Linked DNA regions of Tolumonas auensis DSM 9187. The protein of the gene in region 1 interacts with the protein of each later gene in a pairwise test. Links are inferred from orthologs where the notes say so. Each region holds a gene or a part of one and is shown in the gene's direction. Other genes may lie near its edges.

Evidence for each region.
Region 2: the proteins of frr (region 1) and hpf interact in binary tests that used the Escherichia coli proteins (3 or more experiments, as listed by UniProt). The link is inferred for Tolumonas auensis DSM 9187 from one-to-one orthologs.

Annotation. Positions count from the first base shown.
Region 1 is NC_012691.1:2,303,470-2,313,896, reverse strand. The notes cover bases 6,581-9,530. They hold frr (ribosome recycling factor), read left to right. Parts: upstream 6,581-7,751; coding sequence 7,752-8,309; downstream 8,310-9,530. Other genes in these bases: TOLA_RS10710 (phosphatidate cytidylyltransferase), read left to right, coding at 9,177-9,530; uppS (polyprenyl diphosphate synthase), read left to right, coding at 8,379-9,158; pyrH (UMP kinase), read left to right, coding at 6,942-7,676; tsf (translation elongation factor Ts), read left to right, coding at 6,581-6,874. In the rest of the region: TOLA_RS10755 (LacI family DNA-binding transcriptional regulator), read right to left, coding at 1-340; dapD (2,3,4,5-tetrahydropyridine-2,6-dicarboxylate N-succinyltransferase), read right to left, coding at 522-1,349; bifunctional uridylyltransferase/uridylyl-removing protein GlnD, read right to left, coding at 1,381-4,017; map (type I methionyl aminopeptidase), read right to left, coding at 4,068-4,859; rpsB (30S ribosomal protein S2), read left to right, coding at 5,170-5,898; more of tsf, read left to right, coding at 5,996-6,580; more of TOLA_RS10710, read left to right, coding at 9,531-10,022; ispC (1-deoxy-D-xylulose-5-phosphate reductoisomerase), read left to right, coding at 10,033-10,427. UniProt on the Escherichia coli protein: Responsible for the release of ribosomes from messenger RNA at the termination of protein biosynthesis. May increase the efficiency of translation by recycling ribosomes from one round of translation to another.
Region 2 is NC_012691.1:832,741-843,107, reverse strand. The notes cover bases 7,478-10,367. They hold hpf (ribosome hibernation-promoting factor, HPF/YfiA family), read left to right. Parts: upstream 7,478-8,701; coding sequence 8,702-9,034; downstream 9,035-10,367. Other genes in these bases: lpoB (penicillin-binding protein activator LpoB), read right to left, coding at 9,919-10,367; TOLA_RS03915 (phosphotransferase), read right to left, coding at 9,092-9,922; TOLA_RS03925 (transglycosylase SLT domain-containing protein), read right to left, coding at 7,478-8,373. Outside these bases: N(2)-fixation sustaining protein CowN, read left to right, coding at 1-172; purF (amidophosphoribosyltransferase), read right to left, coding at 209-1,732; TOLA_RS03945 (CvpA family protein), read right to left, coding at 1,760-2,242; TOLA_RS03940 (YgiQ family radical SAM protein), read right to left, coding at 2,377-4,674; TOLA_RS03935 (endonuclease/exonuclease/phosphatase family protein), read right to left, coding at 4,787-5,635; TOLA_RS03930 (NAD-dependent epimerase/dehydratase family protein), read right to left, coding at 5,632-6,444; more of TOLA_RS03925, read right to left, coding at 6,460-7,477.

The DNA of each region.
Region 1 (10,427 bases):
CTATCAGACTAACGTAGGGGGAATGCCCGTGATGTTCCTGATCCGATACCATGACGATATCAATATTAAAATCCGCAAAGGCACTGGTGATACTGGCGACAATATCCAGCAGATTCGGATCATACAGTGCGGCGGTAACCATCGGATAAACCAGGCCAACCGCATCGGTTCTGCCGGTTTTCAAACGACGGGCTGAGGCATTCGGTAAATAACCCCGTGCTTCGGCTGCTGCCATGATCAGCTGACGCGTGTGTTCCGCAACATCACTATAGCCGTTGAGACCACGGCTGACTGTGGTGATCGAAATACCTAATTCCTGAGCAATAGCTTTCAGTGACATAATTCTCTACAACAAAAAGAGGATATAACCCGAACTTATTACTGTATGGGATATATATTTTCTTTTCCAGAGAACGGTTACAGCTGACACAAAACTCTGTTTAACTCTGTGAGCTGGCACCAAAAAATAACGCCCCATATACAGGGGCGTTATGCAAAATAACCAGCGAAAACAGACGAAATTAGTCGTCGATGCTACGCAGCAGAGCGTTGATACCAACCTTGGAACGGGTTTTGGCGTCAACTTTCTTCACGATTACAGCGGCATACAGGCTGTATTTACCACATTTGGATGGCAGTGAACCGGAAACAACCACAGATCCTGGTGGTACTCGACCGTAGTGGATTTCGCCGGTTTCACGATCATAAATACGGGTAGACTGACCGATGAATACGCCCATGGAAATTACAGAGCCTTCACCTACAATCACGCCTTCAACGACTTCAGAACGGGCACCGATGAAGCAGTTGTCTTCAATGATAGTCGGGCCAGCCTGCAGTGGTTCAAGAACACCACCGATACCAACGCCACCAGACAGATGCACATTCGCACCGATCTGAGCGCAAGAACCAACGGTTGCCCAGGTATCAACCATAGAACCTTCACCAACATATGCGCCAATGTTGACGTATGATGGCAGCAGCACTGCGTTACGGGCAATGAAAGAACCTTTACGTACGGTTGCTGGTGGAACAACACGGATCGATTCCTGTTTGAAACGTTCTGGCGTGTAGTCAGCAAATTTCAACGGAACTTTGTCGTAATACTGAGTGCCGGCACCTTGCAGTACAGCGTTATCATTGATGCGGAAGTACAGCAAAACTGCCTTCTTCACCCATTGATGCACCACCCATTCTCCGGCGATTTTTTCTGCTACGCGGATCTGACCTGCGTCCAGCATGTCGATAGTTTGCAGCACCGCTTCACGAACAATCGGATCGACGCTGTTTGGAGTAATGCTATCGCGACGCTCGAATGCGTCGTCAATGATATGTTGTAAATCAGACATGTTTCTCTCCCTAAAAAAACGGTTCTTTTTATCACATTTCGTCGGATGGATTTAGTTTTTCTATCAGTTTTTCTTCCAGCTTTTTCTTATCATCATCCGCTAATGGCAAACCATCATTGCGTGACAGGCTGAAAAAGTCCTCGACACGTTCCCCGATAGTCGTGATTTTGGCCGCATGCACTTCCAGTTCACATTCCTGGAATACTGAACCGATACGAGCCAGTACACCCGGACTGTCCAGCGCCACCAGTTCTATCAGACTGTACTTATGATCACCTTTAACCGGTAAATAGGTTACCCGGGTCGGTACCTGGAACTGACGGTGACGACGCGATAATGGACGAGATGGTGGCAAAGCATAGCCCGGACGACTTAATGCCTGCGCCAGAGACTGAATAATCATCGGTACACGATCGGTTACGACCGGATCACCGTTAGGTTCCATCACGACAAAGGTATCCATGGCGAAGCCTTCTTTGGACGTCATAATCTGGGCATCGTGAATGTTCAGATTCTTGTGATCCAGAATTGCTGCCACGGTGGCAAACAAATTAGGCATATCATGGCAGTAAAGGAATATTTCACTACCACCACGGGTTTTGTGATTACCAAATACCACCAGCGGTGTATTTTTTCCGTCCCGGACATGATCCTGTATATGCCGGGTATGCCATGCAATCTGTTCCGGGCCGTGACGCATGAAATAATCCGCTTTAAATTGTTGCCAGAGCAGATTCACTTCTGATTCGTTATAACCCTGAATTTTCAGGATCAACATGGCCTGGCGCTGATTTTCACGGATACGCAGGCGCATATCCGGCGGACTTTCCAATCCTTGTCGCAATGCCCGCTGAGTGGCAAAAAAGAGTTCTTTCAGCAGCGTGCCTTTCCAGTCATTCCATAATGAATCGTTGGTCGCACAGATATCTGCCACGGTCAGGCAGTAAAGATATCCCAGATGTTCTTCATCCCGGACTGCACGGGCGAATTCGGTGATGACATCCGGATCATAAATATCGCGGCGCTGTGCGGTTACGGAGAACAACAGATGGTTTTTAACCAGCCAGGCGACCAGACGCCCTTCGTAACGATCCAGCCCATGCAGATCGCAGAAATTGCGTGCATCGCTTGCACCTAATTCAGAGTGGTCGCCACCACGCCCTTTGCCTATATCGTGGAACAGTGCGGCAATAAACAATAGTTCCGGTTTATTCAGACGGTTGTAAGTCTCGAAAAACAAAGGGTGCAACTTGGCGCGTTCAGTCTGCTGGAAGCGATAAATATTTTTCAGCAAACGGTGGGTATGTTCATCCACCGTATAAGCATGGAACATGTCAAATTGCATCTGCCCGACAATCTGATTCCACTGGGGTAAATAAGCCGCGAGGATCCCGTGTTCATGCATCAGAGTGAAAGGCAGCGATATTCCGCGGGGATGGCGCAAAATAGCCATAAAGCGCTCGCGGCATTCCGGCAGATCCTGCAGGGGGATGATCAGACTCCGGCGGGCATCGCGCAACGCACGCAGGCAGGAAGAATAGATGCCGGTGATTTCCGGATTTTCAGCGATCTGATAAAACAGCTCGAGCATTGTATGCGGTGAATTTATGAAAACTGCCGGTTCCAGCACATCAATATGTGTACCGCGCACGATGAAGTTTTCATTCAGCAGTCTGGTTTTAGTTGACTCATTCCCCAGGATCGCTTCATCGAACAACTGTAACAGCATTTCATTCAGCTCAGTGATATGACGCACTGTCTGAAAGAAGCGTTTCATCATTTGTTCAACCGGTGCATTACCTTCACCCGGATAGCCCAGCATTCTGGCTACCACCCGCTGCCGATCAAACAGCAGCCGGTTATCATTTTTCTGAATCGCCAGATGCAATGCGAAACGCACCCGCCACAGAAAATTCTGACAATCCTGTAACTCCAGATATTCCGCTTTGTTCAGAAAGCCAAAGCTGGTCATTTCCTGTAACGACATTGCGCCATACTGACGACGGGCAATCCAGGTAATGATCTGAATGTCACGCAAACCACCCGGATTGCTTTTTACATCCGGTTCCAGCAGAAAAGCCGTATCCTGAAATTGCTGGTGCCGCAACATCTGCTCTTCGCGCTTGGCCCGGAAAAAGGCATCACTTGGCCAGAATTTAGGTGGCTGTATGGATTCCTGCAGTGCTTCGAATGTCGGAACTGAACCGCAAATAAGGCGACTTTCCAGCAGGTTAGTTGCGACGGTAATGTCTTCTTTCCCTTGCTGAATACACTCTTTCAGCGTTCGTACCGCATGGCCGATATCCAGACGTAAATCCCACAACAACGTTAAAAACTGGCTGATGGATTCACCCTGTGCAGGCGTGATGTTCTTTTGACTTAATACCAGAATATCGATGTCGGAATGGGGATGTAACTCGCCGCGACCATAACCACCCACGGCAATTAATGCCAGAGATGCGTGGTGATCCAGACCGAATTTTTGCCACAGGCGGGACAGAAGAAGATCAGTAAATTCAGAACGGGCCGCGACCAGCGTCAGAACATCTTCCTGCGCTTCAAATTGTTCCTGTAACCAGGCTTGAAGGAGGGATAACAGTTCTTTACAGCGGGGGATGGTCAGTTGTTCGTCGGGTATGGCATCTGGGTTCAGTTGTTCCGGAAGCATAAGCAATTCCAAAGGGTTAGGCTCCGCTTCACTGCGGAGCCGGGGATAAATCAGCTATGGTGCAATACGCGCTCCAGTGCTTCATCTTTACGTAAAGTCAGGACCTCACATCCATCTTCGGTAACAAGCAAAGTATGTTCCCACTGGGCGGATAAGCTGCGATCCTTGGTAACGACAGTCCAGTCATCTTTTAAAACGCTGCATTGCGGTTTGCCTGCATTAATCATTGGCTCAATGGTGAAACACATGCCAGCCTTGATGACGGCGCCTGTACCGGCTTTACCATAGTGCAGAACCTGTGGTTCTTCATGAAAACCTTTACCAATGCCATGCCCGCAATATTCACGTACGACGGAATAGCCATGTCCTTCAGCGTGTTTTTGGATCGCCGCACCAAAATCACCCAGGCGCGCACCAGGTTTGACCATTTTGATGGCTAGATAGAGACATTCCAGCGCTACACGGCACAAACGTTCTGCCATGATGCTGCCTTTACCAATGATAAACATCTGTGACGTATCACCATGATAGCCATCTTTGATCACTGTGATGTCCATATTCACAATGTCGCCCTCTTTCAGCTTTTTATCCGGAGAGGGGATGCCATGGCAGACCACATGGTTGATTGAAATGCAGGTTGATTTAGGAAAACCGTGATAATTCAGCGGTGCCGGAATGGCTTTCTGCACATTCACAATATAATCGTGGCAGATATTATCCAGTTCTTCAGTGGTGATACCGGCTTTCATATACGGAGCGATCATCTCCAGTACTTCTGCCGCCAGCCGGCAGGCCACACGCATTTTTTCGATTTCTTCCGCGGTTTTAATAATGATGGACATAATATTTCTCTGAACTGAAAACCTGTAACCGATCGACAGGTATAATGTTTCACCGATTTTATAGACAATAGAAAATGAGTGCTAGTCTCAACAACAGCAATGTTCCTTTATTGTTCATGCTAAAACGCATGGTTTTACCTATTTAAAGTGGCGCCGCAAGCGCCTTTATGGTATAAAGCCGCCCGAACGGAGAGCTCTCCGATTTCATCAATTAATCTTAAATACCACACACACATCTATAACCCGCTCCGGGGTGCCTACATGGTCGGAGTGAGGGATGTGTGGAGGCCCAACCCCAAAGAGGAATAAAATGGCTAAAGTTTCTATGCGCGACATGTTGCAGGCAGGTGTTCACTTCGGTCACCAGACTCGTTTCTGGAACCCAAAAATGAAGCCGTTCATCTTCGGTGCCCGTAACAATGTACATATCATCAACCTGGAAAAAACTGTTCCAATGTTTGATGACGCGCTGAACTACCTGTCCAGCGTTGCTTCTAAAAAAGGCAAAATTCTGTTTGTTGGTACTAAACGTGCCGCAACCGAAGCCGTTAAAGAAGCCGCAGCTAACTGCGAGCAGTTCTATGTGAACCACCGTTGGTTAGGCGGTATGCTGACTAACTGGAAAACTGTTCGTCAGTCAATCAAACGTCTGAAAGATCTGGAAGCTCAGTCACTAGACGGTACCTTCGAAAAGCTGACCAAGAAAGAAGCGCTGATGCGTACTCGTGAAATGGAAAAGCTGGAGAAGAGCCTGGGCGGTATCAAAGACATGGGCGGCCTGCCTGATGTTCTGTTCGTAATCGACGCTGATCACGAACATATTGCTATTAAAGAAGCTAACAACCTGGGTATCCCAGTTGTATCTATCGTTGATACCAACTCAAACCCAGATGGCGTGGATTACATCATTCCAGGTAACGATGACGCGATCCGTGCTGTACAGCTGTATCTGAACGCTGCTGCTGATTCAATCAAAACTGCACGTGAATTAGATATCGTTGTTCAGGCTGAACAAGACGGTTTTGTTGAAGCTAACTAATTTTAGTTAGGCCCTGACACGAATCGTACAGGTTTGAGGGGCCCCTGTGGCCCCTTTTTGCTGTAACTGGCATTTACCTAATTTGAGGATGGATGACATGGCAGATATTACTGCTGCAATGGTTAAAGAACTGCGTGAACGTACTGCCGCAGGTATGATGGATTGTAAAAAAGCGCTGACCGAAGCGAATGGCGATATTGAACTGGCCATCGAAAACATGCGTAAATCTGGTCAGGCGAAAGCGGCTAAAAAAGCAGGCCGTATCGCAGCTGAAGGTATCATCATTGCCCGTTCAGCTGGCAATGTAGCAGTTATGCTCGAACTGAACTGCGAAACTGACTTCGTAGCTAAAGATGCAAGCTTCCGTGCTCTGGGCGAAAAAGTAGCTGAAATCGCACTGGCAGACAAAATCGCTGATCTGGAAGTTCTGAAAAATACAGACTTCGGTAATGGCGAATCTGTTCAGGTTACTCTGAACAACCTGATTGCTAAGATCGGCGAAAACATGAACCTGCGTCGCATCGTCATCGCAGAAGGCGACAACCTGGCTACTTATATCCACGGTTCCCGCATTGGTGTTATCACCAAACTGGTTGGTGGTGATGCTGATCTGGCTAAAGATCTGGCTATGCACGTTGCTGCTAACAGCCCACAATTCGTTAAACCTGAAGACGTTTCTGCAGAAGTTGTTGCTAAAGAACGTGAAATCCAGGTTGATATCGCGATTAACTCTGGCAAGCCAAAAGAAATCGCAGAGAAAATGGTTGAAGGCCGTATGAAGAAATTCACCGGTGACATTTCTCTGACTGGTCAGCCATTCGTTAAAGATCCTTCCGTGATCGTTGCTGATCTGCTGAAACAGAAAGGTGCTGATGTTCAGGACTTTATCCGTTTCGAAGTAGGTGAAGGTATCGAAAAACAGGAAACTGATTTCGCTGCTGAAGTTCAGGCACAAATTGCTGCCATGAAAGGTTAATCGAACCATCGGCTAAATACAGACCGCGACATATGTCGCGGTCTTTCTATGAGCGGGAAATAGAGCAATGAGCACTCATCCGAAAACTGCATATAAACGTGTTCTACTGAAACTAAGTGGCGAAGCCCTGCAAGGCGCTGAAGGTTTTGGTATTGACCCTGCTGTACTGGATCGTATGGCGCAGGAAATCAAGGAATTGATCGAACTGGGCGTCGAAGTTGGTCTCGTTATTGGTGGCGGTAACCTGTTCCGTGGTGCTGGTCTGGCAAAAGCCGGTATGAACCGCGTAGTAGGTGATCACATGGGTATGCTGGCGACCGTGATGAATGGTCTGGCAATGCGTGATGCACTGCACCGCGCCTATGTAAATGCCCGTTTGATGTCAGCTATCAATCTGCAAGGTATCTGTAACGATTACAACTGGGCAGAAGCCATCAGTCTGTTGCGTAACGGACGTGTTGTAATTTTCGCTGCCGGTACAGGTAACCCATTCTTTACTACCGACTCTGCTGCTTGTCTGCGTGGCATTGAGATTGAAGCGGAAGTTGTATTAAAAGCCACCAAAGTAGATGGCGTATTCTCTGCTGACCCGGTGAAATTCCCTGATGCGGAACTGTATTCAGAACTGGATTACAACGAAGTTCTGGACAAAGAATTGAAAATTATGGATCTGGCGGCATTTACTCTGGCTCGTGACCATAATCTGCCTATCCGTGTATTCAACATGAATAAACCAGGTGCACTGCGTCGGGTGATCATGGGTGAACGCGAAGGCACTTTGATCCATCACAAAAATAAATAATCAGACTTTCGTTTTGGCTCTATAAAGTCTTTAATATGATGCGTCTGCCAAATCAAGCGAAAAAGGATACAGATTGTGATCAATGAAATTAAAACTGATGCAAAAGATCGCATGACTAAAAGTGTTGATTCACTTAAGTCTCATATGTCAAAAATCCGTACTGGTCGTGCACAACCGGCATTACTGGATGGGATCATGGTTGAATATTATGGTTCTGCGACTCCATTGCGTCAGGTAGCCAACGTGGTTGCTGAAGATTCACGTACCCTGGCAGTTTCCGTTTTTGACCGTTCTATGATTCAGGCGGTTGAAAAAGCAATTATGACTTCTGATCTGGGGTTAAACCCATCATCAGCAGGTACGACTATTCGTGTGCCATTGCCTGCGTTGACTGAAGAACGTCGTAAAGACCTGATCAAATTAGTACGAGCAGAAGCAGAGCAAGCCCGTGTTTCGGTGCGAAATGTTCGTCGCGACTGCAATGCTGATCTGAAAGCACTGTTGAAAGATAAAGACATCTCTGAAGACGATGATCGTCGTGCTCAGGAAGAGATTCAGAAGCTGACTGACAGCTTTGTGAAACTGGTTGATGACTTGTTAGCCGCTAAAGAAAAAGAGCTAATGGAAATCTAAGCAGCTAATCAGGTATAGTACGGGCGCCGTGCAGCACGCTGCATGGCGCCTTTTTTATATGGAGGAATCATGACATTACCGGATGCCATCTCGGAGATTGCTAATCAATCTATGCCGAAGCATGTCGCTATTATCATGGATGGTAATGGACGTTGGGCGCAACAACGGGGGAAAATTCGTGTTGCAGGCCATAAAGCCGGTGTAGCCTCCGTTCGTCAGGTTGTTTCTATTGCTTCCCGTATGGGAATAAAGGCACTGACACTATTTGCTTTTTCCAGCGAAAACTGGCGCCGTCCTGAGTCTGAAGTATCGGCTCTGATGGAATTGTTTATGTTTGTGCTGGGGCGCGAAGTTCGTAAATTACATGATGGTAATATCCGTCTGCGTGTAATAGGTAATATCCATGGCTTCAGTGAGCGGCTGCAAAAGAAAATTCATGATGCAGAAGCGCTGACAGCAAATAACACGGGTATGACGCTTAACATAGCGGCCAATTATGGCGGGCAATGGGATATTGTTCAGGCATGTCAGCAGATCGCTGAAAAAGTTGCTCAGGGTGGTCTGCTCCCGGAACAAATTGATGAATCATTATTGTCTCAGCATCTTTCTATGGCAGATATTCCTGATGTTGACCTGTTAATCCGGACAGGTGGTGACCATCGGATTAGTAATTTTTTACTTTGGCAGATAGCTTATGCCGAACTATTTTTCACCCCTGTGCTCTGGCCGGATTTTGGTGAAGATCAATTTATGGAAGCCATTGCTTCGTTCGTTTCCCGTGAACGCCGTTTTGGTTGTACTGGCGATCAAATAAAGGAATGGCTGGTGTCATCAGCCAAAAACGTATAATAAAAGGGATATCTTTAGTTGAAACAAAGAATTATAACGGCCTTAATTTTAATCCCGCTGGCAATTGGCTGGCTGTTTTATCTTCCGGTTGAGTATTTTTCACTCCTGGCCACATTGTTGTTTTTTCTGGCTGGCCGGGAATGGGGGCGTTTTGCTTCCCCAGAGTTGGCGACGCTTTTTGCTGTTACGTATACCGTTATACTGATCGCGAGTTATTATTTTGCTCCTTTGCAATTCATCCTGAATGGCCAGCTTCAGCCACTGATCTGGGGCATATTGCTGACTGCCATTGTCTGGTGGGTAGGCGCGCTGGCGATGATCATGCGATATCCCGGACATGAAGCCTGGTGGCAAAAACGCAAATGGATACAATGGTTATTCGGTTTATGTACGTTGTTGCCTTTTTTCTGGTCACTTCTGGTGCTGCGCGGATATCCATTTCACCATGATCCTGGCGCCGGTAGCTGGGTTTTATTATTCGTGATGTCTTTAGTCTGGGTCGCGGATACCGGTGCTTATTTCACAGGCCGTGCGTTCGGCTCCCGTAAATTATTACCCGCAGTTAGCCCGAATAAAACCATTGAAGGATTACTTGGCGGGGTGGGGGCTGCAACCTTGCTGGCGGTAATCGTAACCATCAATGTTCATAGTTCCGTGAAACAGAGCGTTGCGATTATCATCAGTTCAATGCTGGCGGTGCTGGCATCGGTTCTGGGTGATTTGACTGAAAGTTTGTTTAAACGGGTTGCTGGTATCAAAGATTCAGGATCATTATTACCCGGACATGGTGGTGTTTTAGATCGGATTGACAGTCTGACTGCTGCTTTGCCCGTGTTTGTCGTAAGTTATCTGTTAATTAGTTAAGGTTTATAGCATGCAGTATCTGACCATCCTCGGATCTACTGGGTCGATAGGTCGCAGTACACTGGATATCGTACGACGACATCCGGATCGGTTTGCGGTAACCGCGTTGACGGCGAATCAGGGTGTTGCCCAGATGATGTCAGATTGTCTGGAGTTTCATCCTTCCTATGCTGTTATGGCTGATGAAGCCTCTGCAATCGCATTGAAAGAAGCATTGGCAGGCCACAAACTGAAAACAGAAGTACTGACTGGTACTGATGCATTGTGCCAGGTCGCAGCTCATTCATCAGTTGATATCGTTATGGCTGCAATAGTCGGTGCTGCTGGCTTATTACCGGCCATGGCGGCAATCAAAAAGGGTAAAACTGTCCTGCTTGCAAATAAAGAAGCGCTGGTTATGTCTGG
Region 2 (10,367 bases), 1.5 Mb from region 1 along the record:
CAATAAGTTCTGGGACTATTTCAGGAAAAAGGCAGAAGGCGGGAATGGTCCGAAACCGGATGATCTGTTTCTAATCCACAGCAATCTGAATCAGATCCGGGAATTGTTTGAATTATATGAAGACAGTGAAGCGCTGGCACTGCTGGATGTTGTCGAAATAGAGTGTTGCTGAAATAACAGAGCCCCTTTACGGGGCTCTGTTTACTCATCAATTTTCGCCGTTATACAGCTCTAAATCGGCGGTGGCTTCACTCCACTCCCGATCGGCTTTGGCATCGTCATTCCGCAGGTTATTCAGGAACGCCAGGTAATCATCATTGATATCGCCGGTAATGTATTTGCCATTAAATACGGAGGTTTCAAATTGTTTGATTTCCGGGTTACATTCACGAACAGCCGCTTCAAGATCGTTCAGATCCTGGAAAATCAGGCCATCGGCACGGATCAGCTGACAGATTTCATCAACTTCGCGACCATAAGCAATCAGTTCGCTGGCTACTGGCATATCGATACCGTAGACGTTCGGGAAACGAATTTCCGGTGCTGCTGAGGCGAAGTAAACTTTCTCGGCACCCGCTTCACGCGCCATATCTACGATCTGAGCAGACGTGGTACCACGAACGATAGAGTCATCCACCAGCAGAACGCGTTTACCCTTGAATTCAGAAGAGATCGCATTCAGCTTGTTACGTACTGATTTCTTACGCTGGGTCTGACCCGGCATAATAAAGGTACGGCCGATATAGCGGTTTTTCACAAAACCCTGACGGTATGGCTTATTCAGGATCTGCGCAATTTCCAGTGCGATATCACAGGATGTTTCCGGGATCGGAATAACCACATCGATATCCAGATCTTTCCACTGACGGGCAATTTTAGCACCCAGTTTCTGTCCCATATGCACACGTGCAGCATAGACAGACACTTTGTCGATGAACGAGTCAGGACGGGCAAAATAAACGTATTCGAAGATACATGGGCAGTGATTGGCTGTAGCGCATTGCTGAGTAAACAATTCACCCGCAGAAGAGATATATACCGCTTCACCCGGTGCCACATCACGCAGGATTTCAAAACCCTGTACATCCAGAGCAACACTTTCTGAAGCTACCATGTACTCATAGCGATCAGCGCGATCTTCTGCTTTACGACGACCTAAAACCAGCGGACGAATACCATTCGGATCGCGGAATGCCAGCAGACCATGACCAATAATGACCGCAACCACCGCATACGCACCACGGATCTGTGCATGAACGCGGCTTACTGCTGCGAAAATCTCATCAGCAGAGAGATCCGTTCCTTCTGTTTTATCCAGTTCATAAGCGAATGTATTCAGCAGAACTTCGGAGTCAGAAGTGGTATTGATATGACGGCGGGTTTGTCTGGTTTGCAGATCACGCAGTTCTTTAGCGTTGGTCAGGTTACCGTTGTGAGCCAGTGCAATACCGAACGGGGAGTTAACATAAAACGGTTGTGCTTCCGCGGCACTGGAACTGCCGGCAGTCGGATAGCGCACATGACCGATACCGATATTGCCTTTCAGACGTTGCATGTGACGTGTCTCGAACACATCTTTCACAAGACCATTGGCTTTACGCTGCTTGAACGTGTTATCACTGATAGTCACGATCCCTGCGGCGTCCTGCCCGCGGTGTTGTAACACCGTCAGTGAATCATATAAGGCCTGGTTGACAGGACCTGTGCCAACAATGCCGACAATACCACACATCTCTTTTCTTCCTCGAAATGCCAATAATCACTTAATAAAACTTGATGAGTGTTTCATGAACTCAAAGAACCAGTTCACCACTACACCAAATTCTGGAATAAGTATGGATTGTTTCCACCAGATTGCATCGTGTGCACTGGTGAAAGTATCCATAAAAAACAGCAACGCACTAACAATCAATACGCCACGAATTGCACCGAAACAGACACCTAAAACCCGATCTGTTCCGGATAAACCGGTTTTGTTCACCAAGACACTGACGACATAGTTAACAATGGCACCAACGACCAGCGTTGCAACAAACAACACGGCTATCGCCATGCCATTACGAACCATGCTATCGGAAACGGAAGTGAAGAATACGGCCAGATCACCAAAAAAACGGCTGGCGACAAAGAATGCGGCAAACCAGGTGACGAGAGAAAGGGCTTCTTTGACGAAACCACGGATCAGACTGATCAGGGATGACAAACCAATCACCGCCAGAATTGCATAATCAATCCAGACCACATGAACTCCCAGTATCCACTAAACTGGCGCGCATTTTAACAGAGAGGCCATAGCATTGCTTGCAAAAAAACGGGCTGTTCACGACGACAGGCATCCCTCAACATGAGGAATGCCTGTTTGGGAGATGACGCCCCTTAACGGGTACGTGATCCACCGGTTTGCGGACGTTTAGCCGAAGGCCGGGCTGCAGCAGATTTCCCGTTCGCCGACGGTTTGCCATGTGCTGGTTTTCCGGCGTCCGGTTTTGCCAGCACCGGTTTTTTATTCGATGCCGGACGTGCCTTACCCGCCGCACTCCTGGCCTTTCCGCCTTCTGCCGGTGAACGCTTTTGCTGTTCCATCGGTAAATGCCGGGTTAACGCGATCTGTCCGGTTTTCTGCATCGTTGCGACTTTACGCTGTCTGCTCGGTGTTTTGCTCTCTTCCGGCACCAGACAGCCAGGACCTTTACCAATCAGGTGTCCCCAGCCGCGCTCCAGAAACGCTTCGCGCAATTTCGGCCAGTTGGCCGGATCGTGATAACGCAGCACCGCTTTGTGGAAACGGCGACGGATCTCACCTTTAGCGACGAACATTTTTTCCGACTTGTAATCCACCTTATGCAACGGATCCAGTTCGGTGTAATACATGGTTGTCGCATTCGCCAGCGGCGACGGATAGAAGTTCTGTACCTGATCCAGACGGAAGTTATTTTGTTTCAGCCACAGCGCCAGATTCACCATGTCTTCATCGGTGGTGCCCGGATGTGCAGAAATAAAATACGGGATCAGAAACTGCTCTTTTCCTGCCTCTTTCGAGTACTTATCAAACAGCTCTTTAAATTTGTAATAGCTGCCCATACCCGGCTTCATCATCTTGGATAACGGGCCTTCTTCGGTATGTTCCGGAGCAATCTTCAGATAACCACCGACATGGTGTTTCACCAATTCACGCACATAACGCGGATCCTGCACCGCCAGATCGTAACGCACACCGGATGCAATCAGGATCTTCTTGATACCTTTCAGATCACGTGCCTTACGGTACAACTCAATGGTTGGCGTATGGTCAGTATCCATATGCGGGCAAATACTCGGGAACACGCAAGAGGCACGGCGACAGGTTTCCTCTGCACGCGGACTCTTACAGCGCAGTTTATACATATTCGCGGTCGGGCCACCCAGATCGGAAATGACACCAGTAAAACCGGGCACTTTATCGCGGATCTCTTCAATCTCAGTCAGGATCGACTCATGCGAACGACTCTGGATCTGACGACCTTCATGTTCGGTAATCGAACAGAAAGAACAGCCGCCAAAGCAACCGCGCATGATGTTAACCGAGGTTTTGATCATGTCGTAGGCGGGAATCTTCGCGCCTTTATAGGCTGGATGCGGCACACGCTGGAATGGCAAGGCAAAGACCCAGTCCATCTCTTCGGTGCTCAATGGCAGTGCGGGCGGATTCACCCATACGGTCTTATCGCCGTGCTGCTGCACCAGCGCACGGGCACAACCCGGATTCGTTTCATGATGTAAAATACGTGACGTGTGTGCATACAGCACCCGGTCAGCTTTCACTTTTTCATAGGAAGGCAACAGCACATAGGTCTTTTCCCATGGCTTTGGTTTCGCTGGCTGCACGACCACCGCTTTCGGTGTTTCAGGCTCGGCAGTAGCATCTGTCGCGCAGGGCGCACCTTCCATATATGGATTCGGGATCGGATCAATATGACCAATCTGATCCAGACGGGATGAATCTACGCCTTTCCAGCCCGGAAGAGGACCTTTGCGCATCACCGCTGTACCACGGATATCCTGCATTTCTGCAATAGTTTCACCACGGGCAAAGCGATGCGCAATTTCAGTCAGCGGACGTTCCCCGTTACCGAATACCAGAATGTCGGCTTTCGCATCCACCAGCACCGAGCGGCGGATAGTTTCCGACCAGTAATCGTAATGGCCGATACGACGCAGTGAGGCTTCAATCCCCCCGAGTACGACCGGCACATCTTTATAGGCTTCTTTACAACGCTGAGAATAAACCAGCGTGGCACGATCCGGACGCTTCCCGCCTTCATTATTCGGGGTATAAGCATCATCGTGGCGTAATTTTTTATCTGCGGTGTAGCGGTTGATCATCGAATCCATGTTGCCGGCACTCACGCCGAAAAACAGGTTCGGTTTACCCAGCTTCATGAAATCGTTTTTGTTGTTCCAGTCCGGCTGACAGATCAGACCGACACGGAAACCCTGCGCTTCCAGAAAACGGCCGACGATCGCCATACCGAAACTCGGATGATCCACATACGCATCACCACAGATAATAATGATGTCACAACTATCCCATCCAAGTTGATCCATCTCACTGCGGGACATCGGCAGAAAGGGCGCAGGCCCAAAACATTCAGCCCAATATTTCGGATAATCAAACAGTAAGGTTTCTGGTTGGATCATAGTATGTATTACATCACTGATAAAAATGGCGGCGGATTATAGCCCGTGTGGCCTGCCTTGGCGATGGTTATTTTTTAACCATACCAGGCAGATGGATATTATGAACGCATCAGCGAACCGGATTTTTCACTACAGAAAATTCGGCCCACAGCGGATTATGGTCAGAGCTGTGTGTGCTCTTGCTTTCGCTCTGTTGTAAATTCAGTTTGCGGTAAAAAATATGATCTACCGGCTCAGAAAGTACCCGCAGCCGTACATCAGGCGCAGGGATCACTTCGTCAAAACCACTCTGTTGCGCCAGCTGTAACAAATAATGACTCCGCTTATTACCCCAGGCCGCAAAATCCCCCGCCAGAACCGTGGGTCCCGGATAACGTTTTGCCAGGTGGAATAAACGTGTCATCTGACGACGATAAGCTGCCATTCCCAGTTCAAAATTAACGCCGTGAACATTAACCACCAGCAAAGGATAACTGCTGCCATCCAGTGGATAGAGCGTCAGCAGCGTGGATTTCGGGAGCCGGCTGACGGGTTCAGGTTCCCGCAAGGAGCAATTATATAACGCCGCTGCCGGTGCAGCATTCACCACACCGGTCGCCTCGCCTTCCAGCCGGAACGCCTGTAACTGCAGCCAGTTAAAATGTGATTGTTGCAGCAGCTGATGCAGCGCGGGCCGTTCCATTGCTTCCTGAAGCAACAACAGATCACTGCGCTTTGCCCACGCATTCAGTTCCTGCTGCCAGCCAGCACGCTGGAATTTATTCATATTCCAGCTGGTGATACGGAAGGTTGTTTTTAAATCCCCTCCCTGCTGCCGGATTGCCGGTACCACCTCCGGACAATGATCCACCAGCCGGGTTCCTTCATTGGTCGACAGAGTTTCCTGCGGCGGGATCTCCAGACATCCGCTTAATAACACAGCCGTAATGACGCTAAAGAAAGTAAGGAATCTCATCATTCACCTGCTGTTGTTTGTTGCAACCACTGTAGAAGATCACGAACCTGATATTGATAACCCGGTACTGATTCAATTTTGCCGGCATCAATCTGCTTGCCATCATCACTCATATCACTGAACAGTGGCAAAGGTAACCCGGCCAACTGACAGGCCAGGTTATAAAACACCGCCCGGGCAGGATGATCAGGCGCCGCCAGATTAAAGATGTCACTGCGGGGATGAGTCAGTAATGCCATGATGGCGCCAATCACATCACATTGATGGACCAGATTAACCACCCGGCCACCACTCTCCAGTGTTTTACCGCTAAGAAAACGTCCGGGATAACGACCCGGGCCAAATAATCCGGATGGCCGCAGAATATGCCAGCAGGGAAAACCCGCGCTCTGCACCAGTTGTTCAACCTGTATCAGTGTTGCTGCCTGCGCTGTTTCCGGCATCAGCGGTGAAAACTCGTCACAGCGCCCCGTTCCGCCATACACCGATGTCGAACTGATATAAATCAGATGGTTGACACCACCTTGCCGGGCCTGAGAAATCAGCATCTGCAGTGCCGCAAAGTAATGACTGAGCTTCCCCGGCGGAATGGTAATGATCATAACCGGCGCGAGTAATGACGCCGGTAGTTGCGCCTGCTCTCCGGCCTGCCAGCATTGCACATCAATGGCCGGCATCTCTGTGATCAGCTGCTGTTGTTTCGCTGCTGTCGTGACAGAACCGGTCACCTGATAACCATTAGCCACCAGGTGTTTTGCCAGAGGCCACCCCAGCCAGCCGAGACCAATAATCGAAATATCGTTCGTCGTCATGCCGGCTCCGGATAGTTAGTAACGCAGGCGACGTTCGCTGTCTGTCAGGAAATTAACCGGTCGGTTAAGTCGATCCTGATAGATGGCATTAAACACCAGAACGTTCTGTACATAATTCCGCGTCTCTTTATACGGAATATTTTCAACCCACAGATCTACCGGCTGACCACTACTTTCTCTGCGCCATTTACGTACCCTGCCAGGTCCGGCATTGTAAGCGGCGGTAGCCAGCACCCGGTTACCGTCATATTGATCGAGCAGCCCTTTAATATAGGCACTGCCCAGACGCACGTTGGTTTCAGCATTCGTCAGCGCATTCGGTGATGGCGGGATTTCACCTAATTTTTGTGCCGTATCGGCTGCCGTTGCCGGCATCAGTTGCATCAGACCCGAGGCACCGACAGGCGACTGTGCCCGCTCATACATCGCGCTTTCCTGACGTGCCAGTGCATACAGCAAGCTGACATCCATATCGCGCGCTTTGGCATAACGACTGAATACCGCTTTTTTTGGCGTCGGGAAACGCAAAGCCAGTACATCTTTCGCTTTCGCCCGGATACTGGCCTGAATACCTAAATGTGCCCAGCCACGTTGTTGTGCTACCAGCCCCAACTGCAGTTTGCTGTCATATTTTGACTGATCCAGCAGATATAACCATTCGCTGCGCGCCATAGCGGTTTCATCCAGCGCAATCAGCTCTTCAATACGCTGTAATGCCGGCCACATACGCACGGCTTCTTTCCATTTGTATTCCGGCTGCAATACGTCTTCCGTGATACGAATAGGCATGCCGGACTGAATTGCCGCCATAAAACCGTAATAACTACGATCGTAGCTGGCCTGCTGGAACAGCGCTTTGGCATGACTCTTATTACCTAACTGCTGTTCAGCACGGGCCAGCCAGTAGGACCAGTGAATATCATCCCGTCCGGATCTTGGCATCAGGTTGATCCATCTTTTGATACCGCGCCAGTCCATTTCAGCCAGTGCAAGACGAACACGTAATTCCAGCAATGAATTATCACGTGACTGCAGCAAGGTGTTATCCAGCCACACACGGGATGTTTTGATCCGCTCCAGCATCATATCCCGGGCAATCTCGGCCTTCACCGGCACCAGATCCGCCTCGCTCAACTGATAACGGGCTTTAATTGCCAGATAGCGCGCCAGAACGGCTTCTGTATCTTTATCAGCCCAGCGTTGTAACGCCAGACCGGCAATCTTGCGGGTTCGGTCATCACTGGTAACCGGCAACAGGGTTTCAAGATTTTCCGGTTGCGAGTAAACAGAAATCAGCTTGCTGGCATGATAAATACCATTAGAGCTGGTCATCTGTTGCAACAGATGATTCATTAAACGAGGATCGTCCGCGTTGAAAGCCAGTACCATGCGCTTCCAGATATCATTTTCTGTCAGACCGCCAGCCTGCTTCCACAACGAGAATAACCCGTCACAGGTTGCCGGACGGGAATGACCATAAAACCAGATTTTGCGTGCAAAACTGACCGCTTTATCCGTTTTTCCGGTCTCGTATTGCGCCATATGCCAGGCACAACGCAGTGTCATGGATTGCGGTTCATCGGGTTGTAGCTGCAAATACTCCCGCCACATATTGTTCTGCATCAGCAGATAGGCATAACGCTCTGTCAGACGACTGGCCAGATAGCTTTTCGGATATTGCGCAACAAACCGCTGAACCGCATTAAGACGATTAATGTCCGGCTGATATGAGAGTGCGTAATAATCCAGATAAGGTAGCAGAGGATAATCATCCAGCTCATCTTTCGCAGAGGCCATCGAGCTGAAATTACCGTCTTTAATTTGTTGCGTTACAGCAATAAAACGGGCGCGCTGAGACGATAAAGATGATGCCGCTGTATTGAATGCCATCAATCCACTGAGTAATAGCACAACTATTCGCGTTTTCATGAAAATGCAATCCATTCTGGGTATAACAAGACGACAGCACCACTCCGGCTGTAACCTGAGAATTATAAACACAGCTTGGCGGTGCTGACAGCGAATTTACCGCTCAGCACAACAACTAACACATTCTTTGTATGTTTATAAGACAACCCGCCGGAGCGGCGCAAGCGAATAGAATGTTCGCATAATGACCTGTTGCGCACAGGGATCACACATTGATAAATACTGAAATGTCTCTCTTTTATTAAGGTGATCCCGGTCGCAAATTTACTTTATCAAAACAGTATTCTTAATTCGTGGGTTGTAGAAAACAAAGCAGGAGGATGCGACTATGCTGATCGAAATTACCAGCAAAATTATTGATGTAACCCCATCCATCCGCGAGTATGTGGTATCCAAGTTTGAGAAACTGGAACGCATGCAGGTACCGATGATTTCTCCACATGTATATGTTGGCAAGGAAGGTGAACGTTACGTTATCGAAGCAAAAATTCAGATCCCGTTTGGCAAATTATTTGCCGAAGCTGAACATGAAGATCTGCACGCGGCAATCAATGCATTAGAGCAAAAACTGGAACGTCAGATCATCAGACATATTCATCGTCCGGATGCTCGTCGCCACAGAGATGTGCAACGCCAGAATTCTATGACAGCCATGTTCTGATACTATATCCTTATTCTCAGGCGCGTCTTAATGACGCGCTTTTTGTTTCCGCTTTTTCTACGCCGGACTGTCTGATACCTGACTGCCCAGTACAGACAAATACAATTCCTGCCGTAGCGTTTCATAGCGTGCATCCGGCCGCAGCAACAGCATCTTTTCACACCACAACAGACTCACCATGTCCACCACCGGCAACATCTGCATAACCCGCGCAGCGTCACAATCACCACCGGCCGACTGATAAGCCGCCACCAGCTGGTGCCGCTGACTGTCATTAAACTGTCCGGCACGGCAGATCACCGCCAGTTCAAAGGCAGCATCGCCCATCGCGGCATATTCCCAGTCAATCAGCCAGGGTTTTGTCCCCAGCAGATTGGCCGGATTTATATCGTTATGACAGAGCACCAGAGGTCTTGCCGGTAAAGCCTTCAGCATCATTTGCAGACGGCAGACATGACGGCATAAATCTGCCGGGAGTGAAGGCAGGCTATTAATGAAACGTTGCAGGTAATCTGAGAGATCCAGGACTTTTAATCTGGCCGGAAACGCATGCACCCGGGAGACCAGTTGCCCCAGCAGTGAAATGCCGGCAGATGAGGAAAAACAGGCCGGACTCCACGATGGCTCATCACACCATGCAAGCACCAGCTGCTGTCCGTCAGCGGAGTGGTAATGAATTTGGGGATGCAATCCCGCGGCTTCCGCGATCGACAGCGCCTGACGTTCCTGCTGACGATCGATAAACAGTGTTTCAGGCTGCGCGATACCCTGACGCCAGAAATAACGTTTACCCTGAAGTTGCAGACGGTAAGCGCTGTTGGTTAACCCCTGCCCCAACAGCGTTACGTCTGCCTGATCATACGGTGCCGGTAACGCAGGCGTGATCATTTACGTACAGATTGTTTATCACTAAACAGCAGTTCGCCTGATTTCAGCTCCATCAGATGCGTCGTCAGTTGATAGGTATTACTCTTTTTGATCCGGCTGACATTGCCGTAAAGAATCAGATCAGCCCCGGTCTGTTTTCCTAACTGCACAGCAGTAGAAGGGTTCATTGAGCCTTCGCTTTGCTGATAATCCAGTGATTGCTGATACGCCGCATTTTTCTCCAGCGGGATCAGCTGAAAACGACCGGAACGGGCCAGTTCCTTATGTAATACCGACGTGATTTTTGCAGTATCCTGTGGACGCCCCGTGCTGTTACGCAGCATATCCACATATAAGGTTGGCTTTTTACCCAGATCGAACGCAGCACTGCGCTTTATCACCGATTTGGCGGTGCGTTTGGCCAGCGGCTGCAGATCAACCGGCTTGACCTGTTGCGGTTGTGCTG